Regions from separate parts of the Paenibacillus campi genome, predicted to be linked through region 2. Evidence: a T-box and tRNA genes for the amino acid it is inferred to sense, from the RefSeq annotation. Region 2 holds a T-box; the other holds one or more tRNA genes.
What was found. A T-box is a leader RNA that pairs with one kind of tRNA and senses whether it is charged. The one in region 2 lies ahead of U1I11_RS20055 (valine--tRNA ligase), so its partner is inferred to be a tRNA-Val.
Positions count from the first base shown of each region.

Region 1: it has a tRNA-Val gene. The T-box ahead of U1I11_RS20055 (valine--tRNA ligase) is inferred to sense a tRNA for this amino acid. The anticodon was not compared.

Region 1 covers NZ_JAXSQZ010000002.1:452,777-458,913, reverse strand. The annotation lists gene U1I11_RS07200 (GHMP family kinase ATP-binding protein) at 1-143, opposite strand, end outside; gene U1I11_RS07195 (argininosuccinate lyase) at 162-1,643, opposite strand; gene U1I11_RS07190 (hypothetical protein) at 2,551-2,835, opposite strand; tRNA gene U1I11_RS07185 (tRNA-Val) at 3,190-3,261, opposite strand; gene U1I11_RS07180 (stalk domain-containing protein) at 3,742-4,509, opposite strand; gene U1I11_RS07175 (Ig-like domain-containing protein) at 5,070-6,137, opposite strand, start outside.
Region 2 covers NZ_JAXSQZ010000012.1:21,634-27,770, reverse strand. The annotation lists gene hemL (glutamate-1-semialdehyde 2,1-aminomutase) at 1-675, shown strand, start outside; gene U1I11_RS20075 (RluA family pseudouridine synthase) at 691-1,749, shown strand; gene U1I11_RS20070 (hypothetical protein) at 2,046-2,345, opposite strand; gene U1I11_RS20065 (hypothetical protein) at 2,557-2,844, opposite strand; gene U1I11_RS20060 (hypothetical protein) at 2,923-3,405, opposite strand; T-box leader at 3,641-3,954, shown strand; gene U1I11_RS20055 (valine--tRNA ligase) at 4,043-6,137, shown strand, end outside.

The DNA.
Region 1 (6,137 bases), on a different contig from region 2:
TGTGAATAACGGTTAATCGGCAATGTGATCAAAAAATGATGTTGATCACTACCTACACCTTGAAGCAATTCACCAAAAGTACCAAATGATTTGCCTGTTCCTACTAACAAGGCTGCATGTTTGTGTTCCAAATATGAGCTCATCTGTTCATCCCTCCTGATTCAGCAAAACAGATACGTTTGGCTTCGTTCCTTCGCTATGTTGAGTTTTTGCCATTGCAAACTGCGCTCCTTTTGCTGTAAGGACAGTAGCTGCAACACTTCCTCCGGATGCGTAGAGCCTGCGGAACGTTTAGCGAACAATGCCTCGGCAGCCGAAAAGCATTGTTTCAACATCGCTGGTGAGATCATTACCGTATAACCAGCTGCTGTACATAAATGTTGTAAATAATCCACATCGATATCGTCCGGCATGCGGTGCTGCTCAATCATCCGAGTAATATATTGTCCTGCCAAAATTTGCGCTGTTCGGTAAGGAATCGCAAACATTAACGTAAGTTGGTTAGCTAGCGAAAAACCACCAAAAAACTCTGCCTTGCACCGCTCACGCATATGTTCAACATTAAATTTCATATGTGGAAGCACATAGGTTAACAGTTGCAGTGCCATGCTCATCGTGTTGATTAATGTAGCAAATCCGCTTCCTCCTTCTTTGGCGGTTTCTACCATATTCGTATAAGGTGTACGTTGTTGGCCCATCACAATATCGATGTAATAAGCCGGAATATGTGCAAACTTACCTCTTATTCTTTCCAAAATAGTAAAATTTTTCTTTTGAGGCATAGCCGAAGAAATACTACTCAAATGATCCGGAAGATCAAAAAAGCGGTATTCACTACTTCCCCAATGCATAAAATCAGTCATAAATCGGCTAAATGTAACACTGGCGTTAGATAGCTCAGCTCCAATTAAAAGCATAAAATCTTTGGAAGCAACCCCTGTTAACGCGTGGCGACAACATTTTTCAAACCCTAGCATCTGCGCCATACGTTGCCGATCCCACGGCAATTCCAACCCCGCCATCGCCCCTGATCCTAACGGACATTCATCCAAGCTTTGCCAATGCTGATAAAGTCGCTCCGCTACTTGCATAATCTGTTCCGACATTCCCGCCAAATAAAATCCTACGCTAATTAGCTGTGCCGATTGATAATGCGTATACCCAGGCATTTGCGTATAGGCATGCTCTGTAGCAAGCGGCTGCATACGCTCTGCCAATATGTATAAATCAGCGATCAAATCAAGCAAGCGGTCTCGTGCCAACATTAATTGAGCGGTTGCCTGTACATCATTACGACTGCGATCCAAATGCCATGCAGCTATACGTTCCGGCACATGCCTGTTAACATGACGCTCAATCGCAAACAAAATATCGGTCATATTTTCACCGGGATCAGCTACGAGCGAATCTTGGTCTATTTGATCAAGCGCTTGCAAAACAGTCTGCAAAGCTTCCGGTGTGAGCATTCCCAGTCGTTCGTATTCAATTGCCATTACTTTTTCAATCGTTATGTAATACTCTAGCAAATGCTGCACTTCGTACTGAAATTGCGGATATAAAATGTGATCATGTATGTATGTACTAGGCAGCTCCAATAAACGTCCAGTTAGCAAATTCTCGGTTTTCCCGTTAAATTTCTGCATATTTTCCCTTTCTGTACGCCTATGAAATAGGATTTTATGTTTGATATCGATTTGGATGCAATTCAGTTTATATTACATTTTTTGTATATTATTATCTAAAAAAGTTTTTTTGGAAAATTAACCCTTTATAGTATTATGATACAAAAAAGGTGACTCACAAGCAATCTATTTTTATAACTAAAATCTGATAACTGTTTTTTAGGTGTACGTATTTAGTTTTGTTATGTAAATTTAGATTTATACATAATTTAAAGAAAGACATATGAATAATAGGATAACTGACATAAAAAATGTATTCATGCTTGTTATATGAATTTTATATTTTTGGTCTGTTATCGGTGATCAAGCAAACGAGCCTGTTGTTTTGTTCGCAAAAGAACAAAGCAACAGGCTCGTGGTCGATATGTTGTTATGAATTGAAATGGTCATTTAAAAGATAATATTATTAGGATATTTGGCTGCGCAAAAACATCTTTTTATTGCACTCCGTGGTTGAAAATCACAAACACTAGTAGCTTGTATCAAATACATTTACGGTTTATCGATCTAACCATTGCTTGATGATGAATCGGTTAAGGTACGTTCAAACACAATTTCCATTTTAGACAGACTACTAGTAGCTTGTCTCAAATTTATCCAGGGATTGCGTTCGTCTGAATCCTTCACGATTCAAGCAGGGTTCAGATGGACGTAACCTTACATCTTCCTGAGACAAGTCACTAGCAGTCTTTCCTTACCCTTTATTCCTTTCCACAATGAAGTGCTTCTCCTAGCATACGAGTTGGCGTACACGTCATAGCACCACATGATGCATATGCATGGAATTATTGCTCTAGTTGAACTATATAGCCATAAAAAGAACCGCTACATATAGCGGTTCCAATAAACAGTAGACCGTCTACAACACTTAATTAACAGCAGACAGGTGAACTAAAATAATATCTATAAAGGTTAATTCGGTTTCAATCTGTTTGACTTCATTATTACGTTCTTCAATCTGCACGTCCAAATCCTGCTTCGCTTTTTCAAAAAGATGGAGAACACCTTCATCAAACTTGTCCCTATGAGCTTTAGTCAATGTATTGAATTTGAATTCGAGATTATAGGTTTCGGATTCAAGTTTGTCTTTTTGCTCCTTTAATGCTTGCTTTCTTTCCTCAAGTTCTTTTCGCCATTCTTCACGCACGTCCATATATTTCACCATCCTAATTAGATTAGTTTAGTTACTTATACATCATAAACTAAAATCAACAGTTGGTGAAATATAAAATTATCCATGCCTATGACTATAATCGAACTTGCATAAGGCTGCAACGCCTGCTCTTTTATTGAGCTATACAGACACGCTAAAAGGCCGGCAAGTTTACCGACCTCGTTGTTTTGTTCGTTTGTTATTTATAAAAATAACCTGTGTAAAATTAAGCTCATTTGGTCATTCACTCTATGATCGATGACAGGATTCGCATCCAATTCGTATCACGTCTCTTTTCTAAGCCTCGCTTACTTTATAAAAAAAAGCCCTTGATTCCTCAAGGACTTTCGGCGATGACCTGTAGTGGGATCGAACCACTGACCCCTACCCTGTCAAGATAGTGCTCTCCCGCTGAGCTAACAGGTCGTATTACAATAACAAGATATAATATATCAAATTATACAATTGACGTCAAGCACTAAATAACCTGCTTTGATCGTTAGTTAGATATAGTGCACAGACCAAGTTAAATGTTAATTTTGATTGTATGCTGAAATCCTTATCAATAAGAGCTTGAGCCAGTGTCAAAATAAAAATTAATCTCGGTCCAAGTAATACTAATGATTGGACAACCATATTATGCCGATCTCAGCCAGATATCGATATAAAAACGAATAGAAAAAGCTGCAAGTACGTTGCTGCTTGCAGCTTTTTCTAAAAGCATTATCTTGACCGAAATTAATTTGAGTGTTGAATATGTTTTAAGATCGTATGGATCAAGATTTCAATACACAATCAAAATTAACATTTAACTTGGTCGAGATAGCATTATTCATTATTTTGTATTTATTGGCTCTATTTCAGATACTGTTTATTTGACCATTTCAGTTTTAGCAATGATCCCTTTTACAACTTGCTCACCGAGCCTGCAATCGCCACGAGTTGATCTTTAGTCAACGAAGAATCGAGTGTGCGGATCGTGAAGTAGTTGTCGTTTAGCTCGAAGGTGAGTGACGCGCTCATTGTTGACGTCGCTGCATAATAGGTGCCTGTTACACCATTGGCAAGTTGTACTTTGGTGCCGCCTTTGCCGAAGTCACCGCCGCTATTGTCACGTGCTGCTGCCGATACGATCATATGCTTGTAGAGCAGGTTTACGCTGTCTGCGCCGTCAGCAGCGGCAACTTTGACAAATTGATCCTGGCTGCCGATTTGGGTAGGCGCATACGGTGTCGCAAAGCTTGGTACGCCGAAGTCGCTACGCGCCTCTTTCATTTGCTGAATTTGGCTTGCCGTGTAGGAAACGGCTTTAACACCGTTGCTAGCTGTATTACCCGTAGAAGGGTTGCCACTACTAGTGTTTGTGCCGGAAGAAGTGCTTCCTTTGCCGATCGATACTTTACTTTGTGCTGCATTATAGTTAACCGGTACATTCAGCGCATCGGCAAGTGAGCGTACAGGCAAATAGGTAGAACCATTATACGTAATCGGTGCCAGCTCAGTGCCGTTAGCACCTTTCGGTGTGTAGGCTTTGCCATCGACTTCAATTTGGATACCGTAATTCATATAAGCTTTAATCGCTTCCAGTTGTGTGCCGGCATATACGCCTGCCGATCCTGTCATAACCAAGCCTGCTGTCATTGCAGCTGCTATCCATTTTTTCGTTTTCATCATCAGGTCTCCTTTGTAATGTTATATTCTGGTAGATGATACTAGGCTGCTCTTTGTATTCTGTAAACAGATTACACTACAAATGTATCATTTCCGGCTCGCGCTTGTATCTAACTTGTAAACATTCGGGAAAATAATCGGTTGATACAGATTCGCGACTATTTGCCTGATGTGCATACAAAAAACCGCCTGTCCCATCGCTGAAGATGTTACAGGCGGTGCCGATTCCATATAAACTACCACGACTAGTAGCTTGTCTCAAATTTATTCAGGGATTGCGTTCATCTGAATCCTGCACGGTTCAAGCAGGGTTCAGATGAACGCAACCTTACATCTTCTTGAGACAAGTCACTAGTAGCTTGTCTCATATACATTCAGTGTATGTCTTTATCATCATCGCTTGATTATGCACGTATTCAGGTACGTTCGAACCTGATTTTTAATGGAGACAATCTACTAACGTTATGCTGCAATGTGCTGCTACCAACAAACTACAGCTGAAGTGATGCTCGTTCACCATTTGTTAGACTGAACACGTAGCCCTGCCAAAAGAGCACGATGATTTAAAACTTATCTTTGACAGATACGTTAATTGTCACTCGTTTGCCACCATACTCGGCTTTAATCGACGCGCTACCTTTGCCTACAGCTGTAATACGACCGGATGTTACCGTCGCAACCGCGGAGTTCGACGAAACCCAGATCGCGCTTGGGGACACATTGATCACATCGCCACTATCATATTCCGCCGTCAGCGTAGCGACCGCATTCGTGCCGATTGCCAGTTTGAATGAGCTTGGGGAGGCAGTCAGCTTTTTCAGTTGTGCGCTGACCGTTATTTTAACGGTAGCAGACAGACCTTGATACGAACCAGTCAATGTAGTTGTGCCTACGCCTACCGTTTTTACATTGGCACCTTTTACGGTAGCTACAGCCGGATTAGAAGATACCCAGTTCATTTTGGTGGATAGTGTCACACTTTTGCCATCTGTATACGTGCCGACTACTTTGATCGCTTTGCTTTTGTTTAAGCCAAGCTCCATATTCAGTGGAGAGACGTCGAGCGACTGAATTTTGCCTTCCATTTTCACGCTTACCCGTACGGAATCGTTCAGGTACGTTCCTTTAAGGCTAGCTGTGCCTTTGACAAGCGCTTTGATATTTTTGCCTTGAATTAACAATTTATCTGTACTGGATGTCCATTCCACATTATCCGTTACGTTCACCGTATTACCGTCGGCATCGATCGCCGTTACGCTTGGCAATGCAGCCGAAGAACCGACAACAACACTTATGTTATTCACCGACGGCATCATCGTCAGCAACTTTGTTTTGACGCTAACCGGAATGCTGACTTGCATATTGCCTACTTTGCCGACCAATGTCACATCACCAGCATCTTCGGCGGTCAGCTTGTTGTTGTTAATGGTCGCGACTGAACTATCGATGCTCCAATCGATATCTTTGGACAGATCGACGGTTGTGCCATCGACAGCGATACCTTTTACTTTCGGAACGGGTACCGATTTGCCTGTTACTAATTCAATCGAAGTTACGCTTGGTTCCAGCCTTTTCATCGTTTTGTATACGGTCACTTTAAAGCTTTTAGTAAAATCTTGGTATTGCGCTTT
Region 2 (6,137 bases):
GTGATCGTCGAGCCGGTTGCCGGTAATATGGGTGTCGTACCGCCGCAAGCAGGCTTTTTGCAAGGGCTGCGTGATGTGACAGCGCAATATGGCACATTGCTCATTTTCGATGAAGTGATGACCGGTTTCCGGGTGCATTTAAACTGTGCGCAAGGTCGGTATGGCGTAACGCCGGATTTGACCTGTCTTGGCAAAGTGATCGGCGGCGGCTTGCCGGTCGGCGCATATGGCGGCAAACGCGAAATTATGGAGCAGATCGCGCCGACAGGGCCGATCTATCAGGCGGGTACATTGAGCGGAAATCCGCTGGCGATGATTGCCGGGTTTACGACGCTTAGCTTGCTTACCCCTGATGTATACGACCGCTTGGAGACCGCTTCGGCGCGTCTGCAAGCCGGATTTGAGGCAAATGCACAGGAAGCGGGCATTCCGCTGACGATCAATCGTGTCGGTTCGATGGTATGTCCGTTTCTAACCGAAGGCGCAGTGACAAATTATGATACCGCCAAGCTAAGCGATATGGAGCGCTTCAAAAGCTACTTTGGCGGCATGCTGAATCACGGTGTTAGTGTGGCACCATCACCGTTTGAAGGTATGTTTGTGTCGGCGGTGCACAGTGACGACGATATTGAAGCAACGATTGCGGCTCATCGTGCAGTGATGAAGTCGCTGTAATGGAGGCGGATCAATATGACGGATGCAGGTCAACATAAACCTACGCAACCATTCGTTTCATCCGCAGATCAGCAGGCACAACAGGAGGCGGCAGTGAACGATACTGCTGCTTCCGGGCGTTTAGACATAAACGACTATAGCGCTGCACACCGTCCCGCACGCTGGTCACCGATCGAACATACGACGCGGCGCGGCGAATGGCTGGAACTGCTGCCAGACAGCAGCCTTGATCTGGAGCAGCCGGAAGGCAGACATATGCGGATGATGGAATGGCTAAAAGGCGAAGCTTTTCCAGCGCGCATCATCGGACTATTGCATTCGCGCGGCGAGATTGTGTTGGAAGGCAATGTGATCCGGCTGCGCCTGTTTCCCGATACCGCTTACGGGTTTGAACCGGATCACAGCTATATTCCTACTGTGTTGTATGAGGATGACTATGTGCTAGTCGTGCACAAACCAGCCGGGATGAATGTGCATCCAGCCGATACGAATGACAAGTCGGCTACACTCGCGCATGCGGTAGCCGCTTATTATAAAAGCACGGAGCAGCACTGTGCTGTACGGCATGTGCACCGGCTCGATGAAGATACAACCGGCCCGGTATTGTATGCGAAAAACGAGCTGGCGCTCTATTTGCTTGATGAACAAATGCGCAGCAAGTCGATCCAGCGCCGCTATATCGCACTCGTGCACGGCAAAGTGAGCGAGCGACTGCGCATCATCGACGAGCCGATCGGTAAAGATCGCCATCACAAGCAGCGCCGCCGCGTTTCACCAGGTGGACAAACGGCAATTACGCATGTGCAATGTTTGCGTACTGCTGCAACCGCCAGCCTGGTCAGCTTACAACTGGAAACGGGACGTACGCATCAGATTCGGGTGCATATGAGTCATGTCGGTCATCCGTTAATTGGTGATACATTGTATGGTGGCAAGGCGGGGATGTTATCTCGTCAGGCACTGCATGGCGAACAGCTTGGCTTTGTGCATCCGTGGACAGGGGAGTCGCTACGTATTGACGACCCGTGGCCTGCGGATTTGGAGGGGGCAGCACGGGCGCTGAAGTTGGTATAGTTTTAAAACTTATCCGTATTATTGCCGCGACTACTATGTAGTACGGCTGCGTTGAGATTGTAAATAAGCATGTAATGCGCATGGCGCGAACAATCTACATGCAGCCATACAATGTATTGCGGAAAAGACGAGTCAAACATGTGATCTAAACTATACTAAAAAACCGGTTCTTATTTATGCAATAAAGAACTGGTTTTTAGTATAGAAATAGGGGCTGAATCGCCATCGGCAAACGTAATCAAGATCGAACTCTTTGTATTATCTCTATTCAAGACAAATTTGTCGTTTCTTGCCTATTATGATTCACGTTTCAACAGTGTTTCTTCCACCACATCCATCCCTAACGCGGTAATAAAAATAGAGATTTCGTGTGGAAAATCTTCTGTAGAGTCAAATTCGTGAATATCGATCCATTTTTTATCGTGCAAGTACGTAATCGCTCTTTGCATTTCGCTGTCAGGGTGTGCGTATATTTCTTCTTTGGTGCCTTGAATAGATATATTCGTTCTAGTAGCGAAGCTTTTCCAATATAGCTGCTCTAAAAACATCCATCTCAATTTTTGGCGCTCCACAATCAACGATTTTTGATCCGTCATGTGCAAAGACTCCTTTCATAAATGGACGCCAAGTTTATGTTTTTACGCGGTTATATTCATCTGTTTGATTCAGTTGAATACAGTTGCATATAATTGGCATGATGCTGGTTAAGCAAACCGGTTACAAATTTCGTTAATGATAGGTTGATGTCTTCAACATTATGCAGTAATACAATCATAATCGAAATCGCATCTATCGCTATTAAAAATTTCAACTGTTTAAAATATGATCTTCTACATAATCAATACCTGTAGCTGTAATCGTTAATATTAGTTTTTCTTCTCTTGGATTTGTTGGATTTTCACTCACATCAATAGTGATGAAGCCTTTTTCGTGTAAATAAGCTACAGCAAGATGTTCATCGGTAAGGACTTTTCCGTAAATCTCCTTTTTAGTACCGATCAGTGATCGTGAACTTTCAAACCATTTCCAATATAGTTTTTCTAAAATGACAAATCGGAGGTGCTGCCTGTCTGTTATAATTTTTTTGACATCCATATCGTGATCTGTCCTCCTTAAAAATAGACCTGCTCTTGCAAAAACAATTAAGAGCAGGTCTATAAAGTTAATATAAGCTTAAAAATAATTTACAGCATTGGACACACAACTGCTTGTCCCTGTACTTGTCGTAGTTGTAAATTTGCCGGATAAACTAACGCGATAAACCCCTGCTTGGGTAGGACGGTATTCGACTTGATTTTCTTCACTGGAGCCTTGCCCTCCACGGTATGCAGATGTGATTTTTTTGACATTTGTCCAATTTGCATCATAGCTATGCTTTTTGTATTGAATCGTAGCTGTAACCTCGACAAATGTAATTGTAGCCCCAGACCGATTATACCGCCAATCAAACAACAATTCATTACCAGAACGATAACCATTCGCAGTAAAACTAGACGAAGACGACTCGGCATTGGGTTGGATCATTGGCGGCGAGAAAGGTGAAGGAGAACTTAAAGAGGAGTCCGTGCTGTACGTATCTTGCTGCACCGTAACTGGTGCTGCATACATAAAACTTATCGGAAGCAACACCAAAAGCGACATGACCAACAGTAACATACGAATCCTGCACTTTATTTCTTCTAACAACTCATTTTCACTGTTTATACGTGCATTCTAATTCATATCATGTAAAAATTTCAAGATGTTTCCTAAATTTGTAATGATCAAAAAATTCGATCAGCCTATTCCTATATCATTCCCTCGATCAAGCGCAATTCAGCCGTTTTCATTGACTTTCATTCAAGTACAAGTTATGATAATCAACGAAATATTTTCATTGAATCATACAATCATACAGACTATGAACGGGAATAGTAGAGGTCATCGGCCTTTAGAGAGCGGAACTGTTGCGCTGGAAGGTTCTGCAGGATACGAGACATCGAAGTCGCCCGGAAGTCGTTTATTTGAATACCGTAACAGTCCGAATAGCAGTCATGGACTCGTTCGTGCACGGAGCTAGAATAAACCGGTAGCAGCCGTTATCTGCCTTCGAGTGTCGTTACCACGCACATAGCGATCTGTTTGGATCAAGCTATGATTGCACTGCCCTTCAGCAGGTGACGAAACAAAGGTGGTACCACGAGAGCAATGCCTTTCGTCCTTTGAGACGAAGGGCTTTTTTTAGTTTATGCGCCGAATGGTAGGGGTGCTTGCTTTGCGAGATGATAATGTAAAATTGAGTGGAGGGATTTGCATGACAGAGACGAACAACACGGCAACAACTTCGATGCCAACGACGTATGACCCTAAATCTGCTGAACGCAAATGGTACGATTATTGGATGGAACATGGATTTTTCAAAGCTGGTCAGCGCCCGGACGCGCAGCCATATACGATTGTAATTCCACCGCCAAACGTAACCGGGATGCTGCATATCGGTCATGCACTTGACTGTACATTGCAAGACATTATGATTCGCACGAAACGGATGCAAGGCTATGATGCGCTCTGGCTGCCGGGTTCGGACCATGCAGGTATCGCCACACAGACAAAAGTAGAACAAAACTTGCGCGCCGAAGGCATCACACGCCATGATCTTGGACGCGAGAAGTTTCTGGAAAAAGTATGGGAATGGAAAGATACGTATGCACAGACGATCCATGAGCAATGGGCAAAAATGGGCTTCTCGCTCGACTATTCTCGTGAGCGTTTTACATTGGATGAAGGATTGTCCAAAGCCGTTCGTCACGTATTCGTAACTTTGTATGAAAAAGGGCTGATTTATCGCGGTAAACGCATTATTAACTGGGACCCGCAAGCACGTACCGCATTGTCTGATATTGAGGTAGAGTACAAAGAAGTGAACGGTCATCTGTACCATTTGGAATATCCGCTTCAAGACGGCAGCGGCTCCATTGTCGTAGCGACCACACGTCCAGAAACGATGCTCGGTGACGCGGCGGTTGCGGTTCATCCCAAAGATGAGCGCTATACCGACATGATCGGCAAAATGCTCGTTCTACCGATTACCGGTCGCGAAATTCCGATCATTGCCGACGATTATGTAGATCGTGATTTCGGTAGTGGTGCGGTAAAAATTACCCCTGCGCATGATCCAAATGACTTTGAGATGGGTCAACGCCATAATCTGCCACAGATCGTAGTGATGGACGAAGGCGGTATGATGAACGAAAATGCTGCCCAATACGAAGGCATGGATCGCACTGATGCACGCAAACAGCTCGTACAAGATTTGCAAGCAGCAGGTGTATTGATCAAAATCGAAGACCATATCCACCAGGTAGGGCATAGCGAGCGCAGTGGCGCCGTAATCGAGCCGTATTTGTCCACCCAGTGGTTCGTAGAAATGAAGCCGCTCGCAGATCAGGCGATCGCAGCGCAGCGCAGTGGCAAAGGCACGAACTTTGTACCGGATCGGTTTGAGAAAACATATCTGAATTGGATCGAAAATGTACGCGACTGGTGTATTTCTCGTCAGCTTTGGTGGGGACATCGCATACCGGCATGGTACTGTGATGAAACCGGCGAAATTATCGTTTCCGCCGAAGACCCGACCGGGTTGCCGGAGCATGCGGGCAAAACGCTGCGTCAAGATGAGGACGTACTGGATACATGGTTTAGCTCTGCGCTATGGCCGTTCTCTACACTCGGTTGGCCGGATCAAACGGAAGATTTGCAGCGTTATTACCCGACTGATCTGCTCGTTACCGGCTATGATATTATTTATTTCTGGGTTGCGCGGATGATCTTTACCGGGCTGGAATTTACCGATGAAATTCCGTTTAAAGATGTGTTGATCCACGGCCTTGTTCGTGCAGCCGATGGTCAGAAAATGTCCAAATCGCTCGGCAACGGCGTTGATCCGCTTGACGTTATCGACCAATACGGTGCGGACGCGATGCGTTATATGTTGTCGACGGGCAGCACGCCAGGTCAAGATTTGCGTTTCCGCTGGGAACGTGTAGAGCAGGCGCGTAACTTTGCCAACAAAATCTGGAATGCCTCCCGTTTTGCATTGATGAATATGGAAGGCTTTACGTTTGACGATATCGATCTGTCCGGCTCGCTTAGCACCGCGGATCGCTGGATTTTGCATCGTATGAACGAGACGGCACGCGATATTACCCGTCTGATGGATGCGTATGAATTTGGCGAAACCGGACGTCTGCTGTACAATTTTATTTGGGACGATCTGTGTGACTGGTATATTGAGATTGCCAAGTTGTCGTTATATGGCGACGATGCAGCCGCTAAGAAAACGACGCAATCGGTGCTCGCGTATGTACTGGATCGCACGATGCGTATGATTCATCCGTTTATGCCATTTA